4 regions of the Vibrio sp. ABH4_348 genome follow, and region 1 is predicted to be linked to each of the others. Evidence: predicted binding sites of a transcription regulator. Region 1 holds the regulator's gene; each other region holds the start of a gene.
What was found. Region 1 encodes PurR, which represses purine synthesis genes. Its sites were predicted from a motif close to TNANGNAAACGTTTNCNTNA; they were not measured.
Positions count from the first base shown of each region.

Region 2: a site for PurR is predicted at 2,017-2,036, ahead of glyA (serine hydroxymethyltransferase). Genes of this name have one in related genera too.
Region 3: a site for PurR is predicted at 2,160-2,179, ahead of pckA (phosphoenolpyruvate carboxykinase (ATP)). Genes of this name have one in related genera too.
Region 4: a site for PurR is predicted at 2,254-2,273, ahead of ACXAFJ_RS06900 (phosphoribosylaminoimidazolesuccinocarboxamide synthase). Genes of this name have one in related genera too.

Region 1 covers NZ_JBSWVW010000001.1:909,241-913,456, forward strand. The annotation lists gene ACXAFJ_RS04195 (putative signal transducing protein) at 1-31, opposite strand, end outside; gene ACXAFJ_RS04200 (TVP38/TMEM64 family protein) at 42-716, opposite strand; gene ACXAFJ_RS04205 (TfoX/Sxy family DNA transformation protein) at 912-1,502, opposite strand; cyclic di-GMP riboswitch class I at 1,607-1,722, opposite strand; gene purR (HTH-type transcriptional repressor PurR) at 1,912-2,916, opposite strand; gene elyC (envelope biogenesis factor ElyC) at 3,156-3,959, opposite strand; gene cmoM (tRNA uridine 5-oxyacetic acid(34) methyltransferase CmoM) at 4,072-4,216, shown strand, end outside.
Region 2 covers NZ_JBSWVW010000001.1:586,085-590,300, forward strand. The annotation lists gene ACXAFJ_RS02720 (multidrug efflux RND transporter permease subunit) at 1-1,131, shown strand, start outside; gene ACXAFJ_RS02725 (YitT family protein) at 1,161-1,760, opposite strand; gene glyA (serine hydroxymethyltransferase) at 2,093-3,343, shown strand; gene ACXAFJ_RS02735 (hypothetical protein) at 3,727-4,059, opposite strand.
Region 3 covers NZ_JBSWVW010000001.1:2,853,216-2,857,431, forward strand. The annotation lists gene gspC (type II secretion system protein GspC) at 1-468, opposite strand, end outside; gene hslR (ribosome-associated heat shock protein Hsp15) at 738-1,124, shown strand; gene hslO (Hsp33 family molecular chaperone HslO) at 1,141-2,016, shown strand; gene pckA (phosphoenolpyruvate carboxykinase (ATP)) at 2,353-3,981, shown strand; gene ACXAFJ_RS13055 (AsmA family protein) at 4,086-4,216, shown strand, end outside.
Region 4 covers NZ_JBSWVW010000001.1:1,540,350-1,544,565, forward strand. The annotation lists gene ACXAFJ_RS06885 (tetratricopeptide repeat protein) at 1-1,025, shown strand, start outside; gene ACXAFJ_RS06890 (hypothetical protein) at 1,223-1,420, shown strand; gene ACXAFJ_RS06895 (hypothetical protein) at 1,648-2,055, shown strand; gene ACXAFJ_RS06900 (phosphoribosylaminoimidazolesuccinocarboxamide synthase) at 2,347-3,450, shown strand; gene ACXAFJ_RS06905 (DUF2058 domain-containing protein) at 3,970-4,216, opposite strand, start outside.

The DNA.
Region 1 (4,216 bases):
GGAAGGTGCTCGAGAATACTTTTAAATCCATACAAGACAAATTAATTGGCTTGTGGGCGAAGCTTGTCCATAACCCATTTACTTAAAATCGGGAAAACGCCCAAAAGTACAAAAGAGGCGATAACCGCTGGAGAGACAATACCGGACAACGAATCGATTTGCGCGAGTTGAGTGCCCGCATTGAGGTATACCGCAGTGCCAGGCAACATACCAAGCTGACTAACCAAATAGAACTTAGATGTCTTAATTGGCGTTAATCCCATCAGCAAGTTAATCGCGAAAAACGGAAAGACAGGAATAAGACGCAATGAAAACAGGTAAAAGCTACCATCTTTTTCGATACCTTGATTAATGGTTTCCAGCTTAGAGCCGAAGCGATTTTGCACCCAATCGCGCAGTAGATAACGACTGCTCCAAAACGCAATCGTTGCGCCAATGGTACTGGCAAAAGAAACCAAAACAAGACTAGAGGTAAAGCCAAAAAGAGCCGCGCCTAATAATGTGACAACTGCTGCTCCAGGAATCGAAAGCGCTGTAATTAAAATGTAGACGGTGAAGTAGATAGCCGCAGACTGCCAGAAGTTGTTCTGGATGGTTTGGCTAAAATCCTGATGGTATTGCTTGGCATTTTCCAACGTAAACAAATGGCCAAACTGTGTTGATAACACGACAATGGCAATGACTAGCAATAAAGCGACGATCAGTTTTTTATTCATAGTTCTCTCAAACAACTTACATAACACACGCTGGCTTGAACTTACTTTACAAGTAGCTCTTATCTAACCATAAAATAAGACCGAAAATCCTCAAGAAAAATTCTGTTTAATTTTCATAGTTTCACTCTATTTGCCGTGAAAACAAAAAGACCACCGATTGGTGGTCTTCAACAAAGAATACTTAAGTCATGGGACTTAGTTGACTTGATGACTGAGTTCGTCGCGTCGTTCTTGCGGTATAACAGACCAGTGTTGCCCCAATATGGCACCTTCTAGGGCCCACAGCAGTTCGACACTGACCTCCGAGGAGTGAGTCTCTTGAATTGAGCGAAACGCCTCTACAGACCCAGCGTTTTCGAGCTGTTCTACCGTTTCAATTCCCGCTTTTTTCAGCATTCTTTCAGTCGCTAAACGCAAATTAGGGAGGTCTTTAAGACGGTTTGGTTTGGCTTGTTTCTGCTCTTGCTTTTCCTGGCGGGCTGATTCCAATGCCTCTTTAGCGACAACCAGCAGTTGCTCTTCAGAATCAAGCCATTGCTGAGGGACTGCAAAGTACTTAGTGACCACAGGGAATCCACGTTTTTTGTACACGTACGGTTCCAGATCAAGTTGTTTAAATTGCTTGGTAGTTGAATTATCTGCTCGAATATGGAGTTTATTGTTAACGACAAGTGCAAACATAACTTCGTTTACAAAAATGCCAAATCCACCGAACATTGAACGAGACTTAACAGTTCCAAACTGTTCGAATAGTCTCATTGAGTCTTTGAGTATTGGTTTATCCATGCTGTAGTTTCTCGGTTCTAGCTATGCCACCAATCAGGTCCGAGAGATTAGCAAATCGATGCAAAATGAATGTCAACTGGATGTAAACAATCTGCATTTTTACCATCGGCAACCCCGCTACCTTTCTATGTTGAAGACACATACTGCAGTCATACTTCTTCACAGATTCAGGCCGGAAGCTTTGCGTCCCATCCTTTCGAATGGTTTGCCCTGTGCGTGGCGGAAATCAGTGATTAAAGGATAAAATAAAATTTTGGGTAATTATCACACTACCGTGATGCATTTGTGATTGCAGTCACAATATATTTTATGCTCATCAGTCGGTCTTGCTATTAATGCCTGTCTGTCTCTCACTTTGTGCATAAAATTGCCTAAAAACTCGCACTTTTACACTTGTATGCTAAGGCGCCTATTTCAAGCGTTTAACGGTGTCACGAACCACAATTTCAGGTTGCATTTCGAAGACTCGTTTTTCATGAGCGCGATCTTTGATGCGTTCCAATAAGATTTCAAATGCATTTTTACCCACACGACGTTTGGGTTGGTGTATGGTGGTCAAAGGCGGTGAAAAGTACTCGGCCAGTTCGATATTGTCGTAACCAATCACAGAAATATCGTCTGGGACCTTCACGCCTTTTTGTTGCAGGCGGCTCATCAAGCCAAGTGCCATAGTGTCATTGAAGCAAAAAATTGCGGTTGGCTTTTTATCCATGGCAATAATTTTGTCGGCTGCTAATACGGCAGTATCACATTCGAAATTGCCTTCCAAAATCCAATCATCTTCAACAGTCAAATTGGCTTCATTCATTGCGCGTTTAAAACCGGCAATACGTTCTTTACACGCTGCGGTTTCAAAATAGCCACTTAAACACGCAATGTCCTTATGGCCACTGTCGATGAGATATTTTGTCGCTAGATAGCCGCCTTCTTCTGAATTATCTATGATTTTGTCCGCATGTGAACTTTCTGGTCCCCAATCCATCACCACCTTCGGGATGTCTGATTGGCGATCTAACATTTCAGATAGTTCCTGAGTTAAATCAGAACACATGACTAACATGCCATCCACGCGTTTTTCAGCGAGCATACGGATGTAATCACGTTGTTTTTCATAGATACGGCCGGTGTTACACAAAATCAGAGTGTAACCTTGGCGATAACAATAACTTTCTACTCCGTCGATGACTTCTGAGAAAAATGGGTTAGTCGACTGTGTGACTAGCATGCCGATAGTACGTGTAGAATTGCATTTCAGACTGCGTGCAACTGCACTCGGCGCGTAGTTGAGTTCTTTAACGGCTTCCATCACCTTCTCTTGGGTCGCGTCCGCGACAAAACGAGTCTTGTTGATTACGTGTGACACAGTGGTCGTTGAAACGCCGGCTAAACGAGCCACGTCTTTGATGGTAGCCATAGGTTGGTCCTGTTGTGTTATGCCTTTACTCTAATAATACACCGATCGCAGCAGAGTGAATGCGATTGCAATGGGTGTTAAAGGTCTTAATGAAACAAGAAAACCGCTGTTTTCAGCGGTTTTCTCGAATTTAGCGTCAATTATTCGCAATTTTGAACGATTTTAGACATTAATCGAAACGCTGGCAATAGATTGCACGGGTGAAGTAATGCACTTTATAAATGCAATCGTTTGGCTTTTTAAACTTTGGATTCCGATGCTTCAATCACCACTTCTTCGTAGCTTGATGCCCAGTTTCGCAGTTGCTGCCAGATTCGACCCAATGTTTCGTGCCAGTATCTTTCTGTCTGCTCTAAATACTTACCTTTTGGGGTGTACTTTTCCCATGGCGCATCGATATTCTTTTGTGCCAGAAAATTGGTTGGCGCCGCATACGGGTCAAGACCAGCCGAGTTGAATTCGAGCAGGGCACGTTTCATGTGACTTGCCGACGTTACCACCACTAAACGCTTTTGCAAGACAAATGCAGCAGCTTGGCGGGCTTCTTCCCAGGTATCTTTGGCTGTCTCGAGTAAGATAATGTCGGATTTTGATACGCCAAGTGCCAGTGCAACTTTGGCCATCATTCGTGCATTACTTACTTCAGAGCCTGCCGCATAACCAGACAAGATTAGTTTTGCACCGGGGTACATGCGCAGAATTCGTATGCCTTCTGTTAGTCGCATCAAACCAGTTCGACTGAGCTCAGAAGTGGGGGGGATGTCGTCGTCGACCACATGGCCACTCCCTAATACCATCACAAAATCGATCGGTTCATCAACGGGAAAAAACGCCGAATACTGTCTTTCGAGCGGCATAAGAAGTCGAGATGAAACGGGTTGGAATGCGATAAGAAAAATACCGACAAAAGATAACAATACCACCATACAGCCCGTTTTCTGGCGAGTGGTGAACATGATTAACATCAGCCCGAAAAAACCAATGATAAGCATGGCCGGTAACGGCATAAGTAATGCTGACACTACTTTTTTCAGCTCAAACATAATCAATTAGCCCGAAAAAACATCAATTGAATGTAAAAAAAGTCGAAGGCGCTTTATTCCTGAAGCGCTTATGACAGAATAGCGGAATCCGAACCATGATAGCGCAGCACCTGTGACAGAAGACCGCAATTTCGACGACATTGCCCACAAATTTGCAAAAAACATCTACGGGTCTGACAAAGGTGAGATTCGGCAAGTGGTTGTTTGGCAAGATATTAGCCGAGTTCTCGATACATTAAAAGCGTCAACATCAAGCT
Region 2 (4,216 bases), 320 kb from region 1:
GAACCTGTGCAATTTGTACTCGCCGGAGCCGACTATCAATCTCTCAAAATCTGGGCAGAAAAACTCAAACAAGCTGCTGAAGATTCCGATTTAATGAATGGTGCCAGCATCAACTTTTCGGAAAACAGCCCCGAGTTAGTAGTCAATGTCGACCCAGAACGCGCATCACGATTAGGACTCACGGTGGAAGACATCTCGCAAACACTTGAAGTCTTGTTAGGTGGCACTGCACAAACCACCTTTGTTCAAAGAGGGCAAGAGTACGATGTATATTTGAGAGGTGACGAGCAGCAGTTTAACAGTGCTGATGATCTTGCCAAAGTGTATCTGCGCTCTCGCACTGGGGAAGCGGTCAGTTTAGCCAATGTTGTTACCACAGAAGAGCGGGGTTCTTCAATTCGGTTGTCACACTACGATAAGAAAAAAGCGATTACCTTGAGTGCCAACTTAAATGAAGGCGTGACATTAGGAGAAGCGCTGGCGTTTTTAGATCAACAAGCTCAACAACAGCTGCCGATTGATATCTCGGTCGATTATTCCGGCGAATCCAAACAGTTCAAAGAAAACCAAGCTGGAATAGGCTTAGTGTTCGCGTTAGCTTTGCTGGTTGCATACTTGGTGTTAGCCGCCCAATTTGAGAGTTTTGTTAACCCGTTTGTTGTTATGTTGACGGTCCCACTTGGGTTACTGGGAGGACTGCTAGGTATTCTGCTCTTTGAGCAGAGTATAAGTATCTACAGTCAAATTGGTATGTTAATGCTGATTGGGATGGTAACCAAAAATGGCATTCTAATTGTCGAATTTGCGAACCAACTTAGAGATAAAGGTTTTGAATTCGAGCAAGCCATTATTGAAGCTTCGAAGCGTCGTCTTCGTCCTATTGTCATGACGGCGGTCACCACAATTGTTGGTACTTTGCCACTTGTCTTATCAACCGGTGCGGGCTACGAAAGCCGAATTGCGGTCGGTACGGTCATTTTTGCGGGTATGAGTTTTGCCAGTTTGATCACTTTGCTGGTGATTCCCGCCATGTATCGAATTTTGGCCGCTAAAACGCAATCACCGGGCCACACAGCATCCAGACTTAAAGATGAACTGAATAAGCACAGTAAATCTCGGTTATCTCATTGAGGGGCAATTTAACTCACTGAGAAGTCAATTTAAGAAAAAGAAACCCCGTAGCGGTTGGGTTTGTGGTTCATTGCGAGCACCATGTTTAGCGCCGCTACACCGAGGATTGACCACAAAATGATGGATGAATCAAACAAGATCCAAGAACTCAATAAAATGGTAGCGTCGATGGCAAGCTGAGTTTTACCAACAGAAATTCCCCAGCGCTCTTGGATGTATAGACATAATACGTTGAATCCACCGAGACTTGAGTGATGACGAAACAAAATCAGCATGCCTAATCCCATTAACAGCCCACCGGCAATCGCGCAGTAGGCAGGATGAATGGTTGAGACGGCAATGAGATGGGATAGGTGGTCGGCGAATAGAGAGACCAATGCACCGGAAATGGCTGAACTCAAGGCAAAAGATTTGCCAAACCGTTTCCAGCCTAATATGTAAAACGGTAGGTTTATTGAAAAATACACCACGCCGAAGGTGAAAGGAAAAAATTGACTCAGCAATAAGGCTAGTCCTGCCGTTCCGCCAGTAAGTAGAGAGCCGACCTGTAGAAAATAGACACCTTGGGCGACCAAAAAAGTCCCGGTCAGAATAGCTATCCAGTTTTCTTTACGGCTGTGGGAGGTCATTACTCGAATTCTCTTTACTGGTGATGATCTTTTTGGGCGGGTGAATTTTAGAAAAAACCGTGTATCAGAGGTAGTCGCTAAGACAAAATTAAGGTACATCTATGTTCTAAATAATGTACGTACTGTAAATACAGAATTTTCTAGTAAATCTAGACACGGTGATTGACCAAGGAACATGAAAAAACTGCATGTTAAAAAGTGGATTTTTTACTTTATGACCAAGATCAAATTATGTAGACTACGCCACATAAATCAGTGACGAAAACGTTTGCTTTTGGTCGTTGTGCAGTTTTTCTAGCATTTTAACTACAAATTTCAAGCAGGAGATAGAGATGCTTAAGCGTGATATGAATATCGCAGATTACGATCCAGAATTGTTCAATGCGATTCAGGAAGAAACTCTACGCCAAGAAGAGCACATCGAGTTGATCGCTTCTGAAAACTACACAAGCCCACGTGTAATGGAAGCGCAAGGCTCTCAACTTACTAACAAATACGCTGAAGGTTACCCAGGTAAGCGTTACTACGGTGGTTGTGAGTACGTGGACAAAGCAGAAGCTTTGGCAATTGAGCGTGCTTGTAAGCTTTACGGCGCTGAGTATGCGAACGTTCAGCCTCACTCAGGCTCTCAAGCCAACAGCGCAGTGTACATGGCGCTACTTAACCCAGGTGACACTGTATTAGGTATGAGCTTGGCACACGGTGGTCACTTGACTCACGGTTCACCAGTTAACTTCTCTGGTAAACACTACAATGTGATTCCATACGGCATCGATGAGAGTGGTCAGATCAACTACGACGAAATGGAAGCACTAGCACTAGAGCACAAGCCAAAAATGATCATTGGTGGTTTCTCTGCTTACTCGCAAATCGTTGACTGGGCTCGCATGCGTGAAATCGCAGACAAAGTCGACGCTTACTTCTTTGTCGATATGGCGCACGTAGCTGGCTTGATTGCTGCTGGTGAGTACCCAACACCAGTTCCACATGCTCATGTTGTAACTACCACAACTCACAAAACATTAGGTGGCCCACGCGGTGGTCTTATCATCTCTAATGGCGGTGAAGAGCTTTACAAGAAACTAAATTCAGCAGTTTTCCCTGGCGGTCAAGGTGGTCCTTTGATGCACGTGATTGCAGCGAAAGCGGTAGCATTTAAAGAAGCGATGGAGCCTGAATTCAAAGCTTACCAAGCTCGCGTGGTGAAAAACGCCAAAGCTATGGTTGCTCAATTCCAAGAGCGTGGTTACAAGATCGTTTCTAACAGTACTGAAAACCACTTGTTCCTCGTTGACTTGATTGACAAAGGAATCACAGGTAAAGAAGCGGATGCGGCTTTAGGTTCTGCTAACATCACAGTTAACAAAAACTCAGTACCAAACGATCCACGCAGCCCGTTTGTGACATCTGGTATTCGTGTTGGTACACCGGCGATCACTCGTCGTGGCTTTACTGAAGAAGATGCTAAGAATCTAGCGGATTGGATGTGTGATGTATTGGATAACGTTGAAAGTGAAGACGTTATCAATGCAACTAAAGCAAAAGTTCTAGAGATTTGTAAGCGTCTACCAGTTTACGCCTAATTACGGCACCTCTATTAATAAAAAACCGTTGCTATTGGCAACGGTTTTTTGTTTTTAGTGACTAGGGCGTGTTGACCTTTCGAGCTGATTTTTGCAGCAGTTTGTGGGTTCTTTATACAAGGCAGAGGCTTTGATGTGTAGTTATTCTACTCGATAAGCCGATAACGCCGTAGAAAGGAGCCACAAACGCTGCCCGTAGGGTTCGGCTGCGCGCCCCGGGCTAAAAGCGTTTTACTCTTTGTTGAGAGGTGTTTTGCTTAGAATGACTAGGCTACAAACCTCTCGCCGCGATTAAAACGCTTTTTTCTGGGGACGCCTAGTCCGAACAAAATTTAACCTCGAAAGGTCAACACGCCCTAAGCTTACTGTAATACAAGGCTTGTTTACTCTTCTTTATTGATGCTGATGGTTTCGCCTGACTTACAACGGAACTGGTAGTAACGTGAGCTTTCGTTGAACTTGGATAGCCCCTCACCACTGCAGTAGTTGGCGTTAATTTCACGCATGACATCGAGAGTTTCTTCACTGCGTAGCGCAAACTTCGAACTGTCGGCACATACAATACGCACGCGGCCATCGTCACTGACCGAGTAGGTCTTTACTTCGGTGTTACAGAGTTCGAACGATGCATCCATATAGTTATCTTGTTGAGTAGTGCTTGAGCAACCCGCCAATAAAGCAACAGCTGCTGCGGCGGAAATAACTGACAATTTCATGGTTTCCGTTCCTTATGATTTTAAGTTGGAATGCTTCAAAGCCTATATAAAGGCCAACGCAGTTTCAAGAATCTAATTTTTTAGCTTGTGACCATTGGACAATAAAAAAGGGCCAGTGTTCTACCGGCCCTGTCAATTTGTCACACAAAGTCTACGC
Region 3 (4,216 bases), 1.9 Mb from region 1:
GTTTTTGATAATAACTCGATCATCCATTACTCTCGCTAAAATAGCCGATGTTCCTTGAATGGTTTCTCCAACGCCATAAGTCCCTTGACTACCACCGTTCGCAATGATCGCCAGACTCTTCTCTGATATAGAGCTCACTACAACACCAACAAGGGTGGCGTTAATTTTGCTGACTGGGGCTTCTGTTGGAGTCTGCTCTACTTCAACTGGCTTATTCTTAAATTCACCAAACAAATGACTCGCTTTTAGCGCTTGAGTATTAATGGACGTGCTAACTTGACTCGATTGGCTTTGTGGAGGGGTCCATTTCACAACAGAGGTGGTCGTATTTGAAAGGCCAGCGATGCGCCAGATTTCCTGACCAGATATCCAAAAAAGAGTCATCAACAACAGAAAAAAAACGAGGTAACTCGCCGTTTTTTCATATTTTGTCAGGGTAACTAATTGTAACTTTAAGCCATTCATCATTTATTCTTTATCAAAAGGCACATCGCACTGATTAAATTATTAATTTTGCTGTTCAATTTGAAAGATGCCTATCGTACTCGTTTAGCTTTCCTAGTACAAAATAACTATCATGTTCCTAAATACACATCCTCAATTAATCCTGAATATGCGTAGTTTTCGAGCTAGATCTTGAAAAACCATCCTTGTATCACCATTGTTAGACAGCCAAAGTGGTACGAATATCAATTCTTGCCTAGTTCGAACATAAAGCTAATAAGGTAAAAGCGCAAATGGCAGCAGACACAACAGCCGTTCGTTTAGATAAATGGTTATGGGCCGCAAGGTTTTACAAAACTCGCTCTATTGCTAGAAATATGATCGACGGCGGTAAAGTTCACTACAACGAGCAACGCACAAAACCCAGCAAAATAGTCGAACTAGGCGCTATCATTACGTTAAGGCAGGGGCACGAAGAAAAAACGGTCGTGATTGAACAAATTTCAGATCAACGTAAAGGAGCACCTGTGGCTCAAACGCTTTACCGAGAGACTGAAGACAGCATCGCCAAACGCGAAAAGAATGCGTTGCAGCGCAAACTACATGCTCACAATCCAAGTCCAGAACGTCGCCCTGACAAAAAACAACGTCGCGATATTATCAAATTTAAACATCAATAGCTGGAGCTAACTGACGATGTCACACAATGTCCTAAACCGCTACCTATTTGAAGATCTCTCTGTGCGTGGCGAGTTGGTGCAGCTCGACGAGACGTACCAAAAAATTATAGCGAGTAAAGATTACCCTGCTCCACTACAAACCCTATTAGGCGAGTTGTTGGTCGCAACATCTTTGTTAACCGCAACGATCAAATTTGAAGGGTCCATTACAGTTCAACTGCAAGGTGACGGCCCAGTCTCACTGGCTGTGATTAATGGCAGTCATGACCAAAAAGTGCGTGGCGTCGCTCGATGGGAAGGCGACATTGCCGACAACGCGTCGTTGCATGAAATGATGGGTAAAGGCCATCTGGTTATTACTATCGAGCCAAAACATGCCGAGCGTTACCAAGGAATCGTCGGTCTAGATGGCGATAACCTTGCTGAAATTCTTGAAAACTATTTTGCGAACTCAGAACAATTGAAAACTAGACTGTGGCTACGAGTTGGTGAATATGCGGGTGCACCAAAAGCGGCAGGCATGTTAATTCAAGTGGTACCTGACGGCACTGGTTCAGAACAAGATTTTGAGCATTTAGAGAAATTGACTGAAACGGTCAAAGATGACGAGTTATTTTCGTTACCGGCAGAGGATGTACTTTACCGCCTATACAACCAGGATAAAGTTCGACTTTTTGAGCCAAATTCCGTTGTTTTTCACTGCGGATGCTCAAGAGAGCGCAGTGGCGCAGCCATAGTCACCGTAGATCGCACTGAAATAGAAGACATTCTTAGCACGGAAGGAAGCATTGCATTGCACTGCGACTACTGTGGAACAAGTTATACATTTGATAGTAAAGATGTTGAAAATTTGTTCAATCAAACCTCTAATTTGCAAAGAAAATTACATTAATTTGTAGCACGCAATAAGCTACAAATTAGCCACTTTTCAGCCAGCTTTTGCTGGCTTTTTTTTGCCTAAAAAGCACGTTAAGCCCCCGTTATAACTGGTTTTTCTAACCACTTATTTTTTTAAAAATATTAATTATTTAGCTCTAGCGCAAACCTTTGCGCACACGTTAAGATGGTGCTACCAATTTGTGAGGGTTTACATAAAGCCACAATAAAATAGTGGATAAATTTTGAGCTATATCCCTGTTTTATCCCAAACCCGTTGCTACATTGGATAATAGATAAAAATTAATAAATTATTACAAAATCCCTACAAATATTCCGATAAGGAGCACCTATGACCGTTATGGAACATAAAAAGGCTGCAACACTTGATCTCAGCGCGCATGGTCTTCATGACGTGAAAGAAATTGTACGTAATCCCAGTTACGAACAGTTGTTTGAGGAAGAGACTCGCGCAGATCTCCAAGGTTACGAAAGAGGCGTGGTAACTGAGCTAGGCTCAGTTGCGGTGGATACAGGTATATTTACCGGGCGCTCTCCCAAAGATAAATATATCGTTAAAGACCAAACCACACAGGATAATATGTGGTGGACATCTGACGCAGTTAAAAATGACAACAAACCCATTGATGTTGCCGTTTGGAACGATCTGAAATCGCTTGTTACTGAGCAATTGTCAGGTAAGCGTCTATTTGTCATTGACGGTTATTGTGGTGCTAACCCCGATACTCGCTTGAATATTAGGGTGATTACTGAAGTGGCTTGGCAAGCACACTTCGTAAAAAACATGTTCATTCGCCCAAGTGATGAAGAGCTAAAAACCTTCGAGCCAGATTTTGTCGTTATGAATGGTGCGAAATGCACCAACCAAAAGTGGGAAGAGCATGGTCTGAACTCTGAAAACTTTACCGTGTTCAACCTAACCGAGCGCATGCAGCTGATCGGTGGAACTTGGTACGGCGGCGAAATGAAGAAAGGTATGTTCGCGATGATGAACTACTTTTTACCTCTGCAAGACATCGCTTCAATGCATTGCTCTGCCAATATGGGTACCGATGGTGATGTGGCAATTTTCTTTGGTCTATCAGGTACGGGTAAAACAACTCTGTCGACTGACCCACATCGTGCCTTGATCGGTGACGATGAACATGGATGGGATGATGAAGGTATCTTTAACTATGAAGGTGGTTGTTACGCCAAAACCATCAAGTTATCTAAAGAAGCGGAACCGGATATCTATAATGCTATCCGCCGTGACGCGCTGTTAGAAAATGTCACGGTTCGCAAAGATGGTTCGATCGACTTCGACGATGGGTCAAAAACAGAAAACACCCGTGTGTCTTACCCACTGTATCACATCGATAATATCGTGAAGCCAGTATCCAAAGGTGGCCACGCCAATAAGGTAATTTTCTTGTCTGCAGACGCATTTGGCGTACTGCCTCCAGTGTCTAAATTGACTCCGGAACAAACCAAATACCACTTCCTGTCTGGCTTTACCGCCAAACTGGCGGGTACAGAGCGAGGTATTACCGAGCCTACGCCAACCTTCTCAGCGTGTTTTGGCGCCGCGTTCCTAACGCTACATCCAACAAAATACGCAGAAGTGTTAGTAAAACGTATGGAAGCAGCTGGCGCTGAGGCTTACTTGGTGAACACAGGGTGGAACGGCTCTGGTAAACGCATCTCTATTCAAGATACGCGAGCCATCATCGACTCTATCTTGGATGGCTCGATTGAGAAAGCGGAATGCAAAAACATTCCAATTTTCAACTTGAGCGTACCGACCTCGCTTCCAGGTGTGAATGATGAAATTCTCGATCCTCGTGACACTTACGTCGATCCTCTACAATGGGAAAGCAAGGCACAAGATCTGGCGTCTCGTTTCATCAATAACTTCGAGAAATACACGGATAATGCCGAAGGACAATCACTCATCGCCGCTGGTCCACAGCTAGATTAAGTGATATCAGCTGACAAAATCTGATCTAAGCCCCTTGAAAAAGGGGCTTTTCTTTTGGGTTAATGTAATATCAAAACCAATATCAAAGAGTTGTGTGAATCAGAATGAAAGCGTTTAAGTATTTGGTCAGTGTTTTGCTCATTGCTCTTCTTGTCACACTAGTCGCTGTCGCTGCTTTAGTTCATAGCTCATACGCCACCCCAGCTTTTAATCGTTATTTGGCCCCAATTTGGGG
Region 4 (4,216 bases), 630 kb from region 1:
TCGCCTTTTCTCAGTCAATCGAACAGATAACTCAACGTGCTAACGACAAAGACCCACGAGCCCAATTTGAATTAGCGGAACGCTACCGAATAGGAAATGGCGTTGCACGCTCCGATACCGATGCCTTGTATTGGTATGAACAGTCTGCTGTCAATGGTTCAAAACGAGGAGCTTATCAGCTCGCGCAATATCACTTAAATGGCTTTGCACCCAATCCTTCACCAGAAACTGCTTTGTTTTGGCTAACGAAATTAGCGCTTGAAGGAGATAGTTCAGCCAAATTTGCTCTTGGGGCTGCCCTAGAAACCTTGTCAGACTCACCAGAACCGGAGCAGCTTGCCAAAATTTGGTACCGTTTAGCGTCACCTAATAATACAGATGCAGAATTGGCTTATGAGAGATTGCTTGAACAGGAATTCAACAATCGTAAAGCGAAGCAACTGGCGTCATTCGATGAATTTGAGGCTCAAGCAAATCAGCCAATAATACAGCAAACAACTGAGTTTGTGCCCACTCAACCTCAGCAACATAATGCGGTTAACCTAAATTGGTTGTATCTTAGTATTGCAGTCGCTGGTCTGTTCGCTGTTACAACCCTGCACTTTCTCTTTCGTGCCAATCGGTTTAAGCAATCGATAAATGAGCTCGAACGCAAAAGTCTCAAGCCAGTTAAAGCAAGCAAGGGTGATGAACGAAATCAGATGCTCGAAAAACAGCTTCAAGACCAAAATCAAGTCATCTCAAAACAAAAAAAGCAGCTTGAGACGCTATTTAGGCAGTTTAAAAAGGTGCAGTCTCAAAACGGCACACCCTCAAAGCCTGTAGCCAAACCAGACCAAAAAGTTGCCTTAGCCTGTGCCCTGCTCGGCTTCACCGAAAACAATCTTCCCAATGAAAAAACACTAAAGCTTAGGTTTAAGCAGCTGAGTAAAATCTACCATCCAGACACCTATGGTTCTGAAGAAGAGATGAAACGCCTCAACGCCGCGGTCAAAACCCTTGTCCCACTTATCAAAAGAAACTGAATGGCCAACTGTTATTATTTTGTTAATTTCGGGCATTTTTGGCACTTTCTTTTATTTCACCCCTCGAAATATAATGCTTTCAAGAGCATTGGTTACAATTTTGATTAACATTTATGTAACCAAAAATCCCTTACTGTGTCATAATGGCTGGCGACAATTGCTGAGAAGCAACGAATGTCCTGAGACTTGGAGGATAGATGTTTACAATTGAAGGCACCTGCGATTGGTGCAAAAAACCCGGGCTATTAACTAAGCACGAATACATTGACGGCCAATGCCACTACTCTTGTGAAGACTGCAACGAGCTGGCGAAAATAGACGTTAGAAGTTATAACCAAGGTGAAATCGCGCAAAGAGAGCGCGAAGCAAATTCTTCTCAAAGCAGAGCCGCTTAACTGCTGCTGTCCAGATGTAATAGTTAATACCTTTCCTACCCCATTCACACCCGCTGACCGTCAGCGGGTGTTTTTGTATTCGACCAAAGAAATTCAAGTTACACCAAGCCCACATTCAAATTCGATCTAGATCTCTTTTTTACTCGTTTATAGCATTTTCTTGCTTGATCTTTGTCCAAACCAAAAGTACTGTATACACATACAGCATGTACAAATGGACAGTTATTATGATTCAATCAAATGGATTTAAATCAACAAATGAAGGTCACTACTCATCCGCTAATGTTCTAGCGCAGCCGACTAGGCCTTGCCGCTTCTCTGGAAACACAATGGCAGCGTTGGCGAGATTGTCTCAACAAAGACAATGGATCATTTTTACAGCTGAGTGTCCACGTCCAGATTATGTGCAGCTATACACAAACGACATTGAATACAAGAAAGTGCTACAAATGAAACCTTCTCGAACTAGTGACGAAGTAGCAACTGTAATTAAAGTGATTAGGTCTGGAAACGCGAGTGCGGTGGTCGCTTCTTCTAATATTGATGTCGTCAGTCAAAAGCTCTTGATTGAGTTAGGTCAGAAACACCAATGCGAAGTCTTTTTTGTTGAGGGCAGAGCAATACAGTATCACTAAGGATTTCAGTGTCTGTCCTGAATATCCCCAAGCTCAACAAAGATTTTATGTGAACGTCCATGTTTGCCCCTCTCCCGAGGGGCTTTTTTCTTTGCGATTTTATGCGACAGCAGGCTTTAAGATTTGCGAACTGTTAAAGCGCCTACATTAGATACCAAACCCATGTTTAACTCGTCTTCGGGTCATTTCCCGACCACAAAAAGCAAACGTTTGCTTTTTGTCTGGAAGTGTTGTGTTGTTCTGGTATTATTCTCTCGATTTTTTGGCTTTTAATGTAATAAGGGTTGCCCAATGAGCCTCGCTTCTCAAGTGTTAGCAGTTAATGATGATCTTCCAATCCGCACTCACCTACCTGTTCACAGTGGCAAAGTTCGATCTGTCTATTGGTTAACAGAAGAAGACAGCCGCAGGCTAATTAAAGAAAAAGGCTATGATGTACCAGAAGATGCACCACTAGCAATTATGGTCATCAGCGATCGCATATCTGCATTTGACTGTATCTGGCAAGCAGAAGGTGGATTAGCTGGCGTACCTGGTAAAGGCGCAGCCCTAAACGCGATATCAAATCATTGGTTTAAACTATTCAAAGACAAAGGATTAGCAGATAGCCATATTCTGGACATCCCTCATCCATTTGTTTGGATAGTTCAAAAAGCTAAACCAGTTATGATTGAAGCGATTTGCCGCAAGTATTTAACAGGTTCAATGTGGCGCGCCTATCAAAATGGCGAACGCGAGTTCTGTGGTATTGAAGTAGAAGAAGGCCTTGAGAAAGATAAGCCATTCAACGATCTATTATTGACCCCATCGACCAAGGGAATACTAAAAGGCATTCCAGGTGTTCCTGAAGTTGATGATGTTAATATCACCCGCAAAAACATCGAAGACAATTTCCAAGCGTTTAACTTTAGCTCGGCGTCTGATATCGACGTTTACGAAAGATTGCTAAAAGAAGGCTTTGCCGTTATTAGCGGTGCACTCTCTGAAGTTGGACAGCTTTTTGTCGATACCAAATTTGAATTTGGCTATGTAAATGATGCTTCAGGTAAAGAGAAATTGATCTACATGGATGAGGTTGGCACACCTGACTCATCGCGTATGTGGGACACAAATGCATACAGCCAAGGTAAAATCGTTGAGAACTCTAAAGAAGGTTTCCGTCAGTTCTTGCTAAATCACTTCGAAGATCCCGATATTTTACTCAACAAAGACCGTATGGATGAGCGTTCTGCTTTGGCGAAAAACAATCTTTTGCCGGTGCAAGCTTTTGAAGATTTGTCCAATGTGTATGTGGGCTTAGCCGAAAAAATCACCGGTAAAGCTATTGAGATAAGTTCTGATCCAAAACAAGAAATCATTGAAGTACTCAGAGCAGAATACCAACTGATTGATTAAGTTGGCTGATTGTCAATCTACGCTTGGTTGCGTAGAAACGCACAATAACACTATCCAAAAAGCCGCGTCCATCGCGGCTTTTTTCGTAGAACGAAGTTGAAAAGGAAGACAACATTGAAGGATAACCTGCAAAGCTATTTGTTACTTATGGGCTTCGTCGCACTTTGCAACTTCACCTTTCCTTCTGCCATCACCTTTGGTTCCTGGTTACTTGATTTGAATCTAGTAAATTTTGCCAGTGATGCCTTCTTCTACAGTTTTTGCTTGCAACTCGTCGCCGGATTCCTTCTTTTAGGTAGTGACAAAAGCTCACTTGAAAAACTCAAACACAGTCCGGTCAGATCGACACGAATCGTTGCAAGAATGGCTGCCCCATCTAATAACCAAAATCATACTCGCTTATACGACCAACTCTGCTATCGGCTTTTCATATCCGCTGGAGTTTCACTCAGTATTTGTTTTTTGGCTTAACGATAAAAATGGCACCCGTGGGTGCCAAGAGAAAACTCGAATCTGTCTTTACCACATAAGGTCGTCTGGAACGACAAAATGCGCATATGGATCATCTTCGTCAGCCGTGATTGTTTCTGGCTCTTTCTGATCGATTATGATGCTACTATCACGTTGTGCAATTTTGTTTGCAACACTGCTTGGGATAACTGAGTAGCTCTCGTCTGATTTAACAATACTTAACACCCCTTTGCTTAGTTGCGTACGCATCATCTCATCCACATAAAGGGATTTTACTAGCGTACCGTCAGTAAAG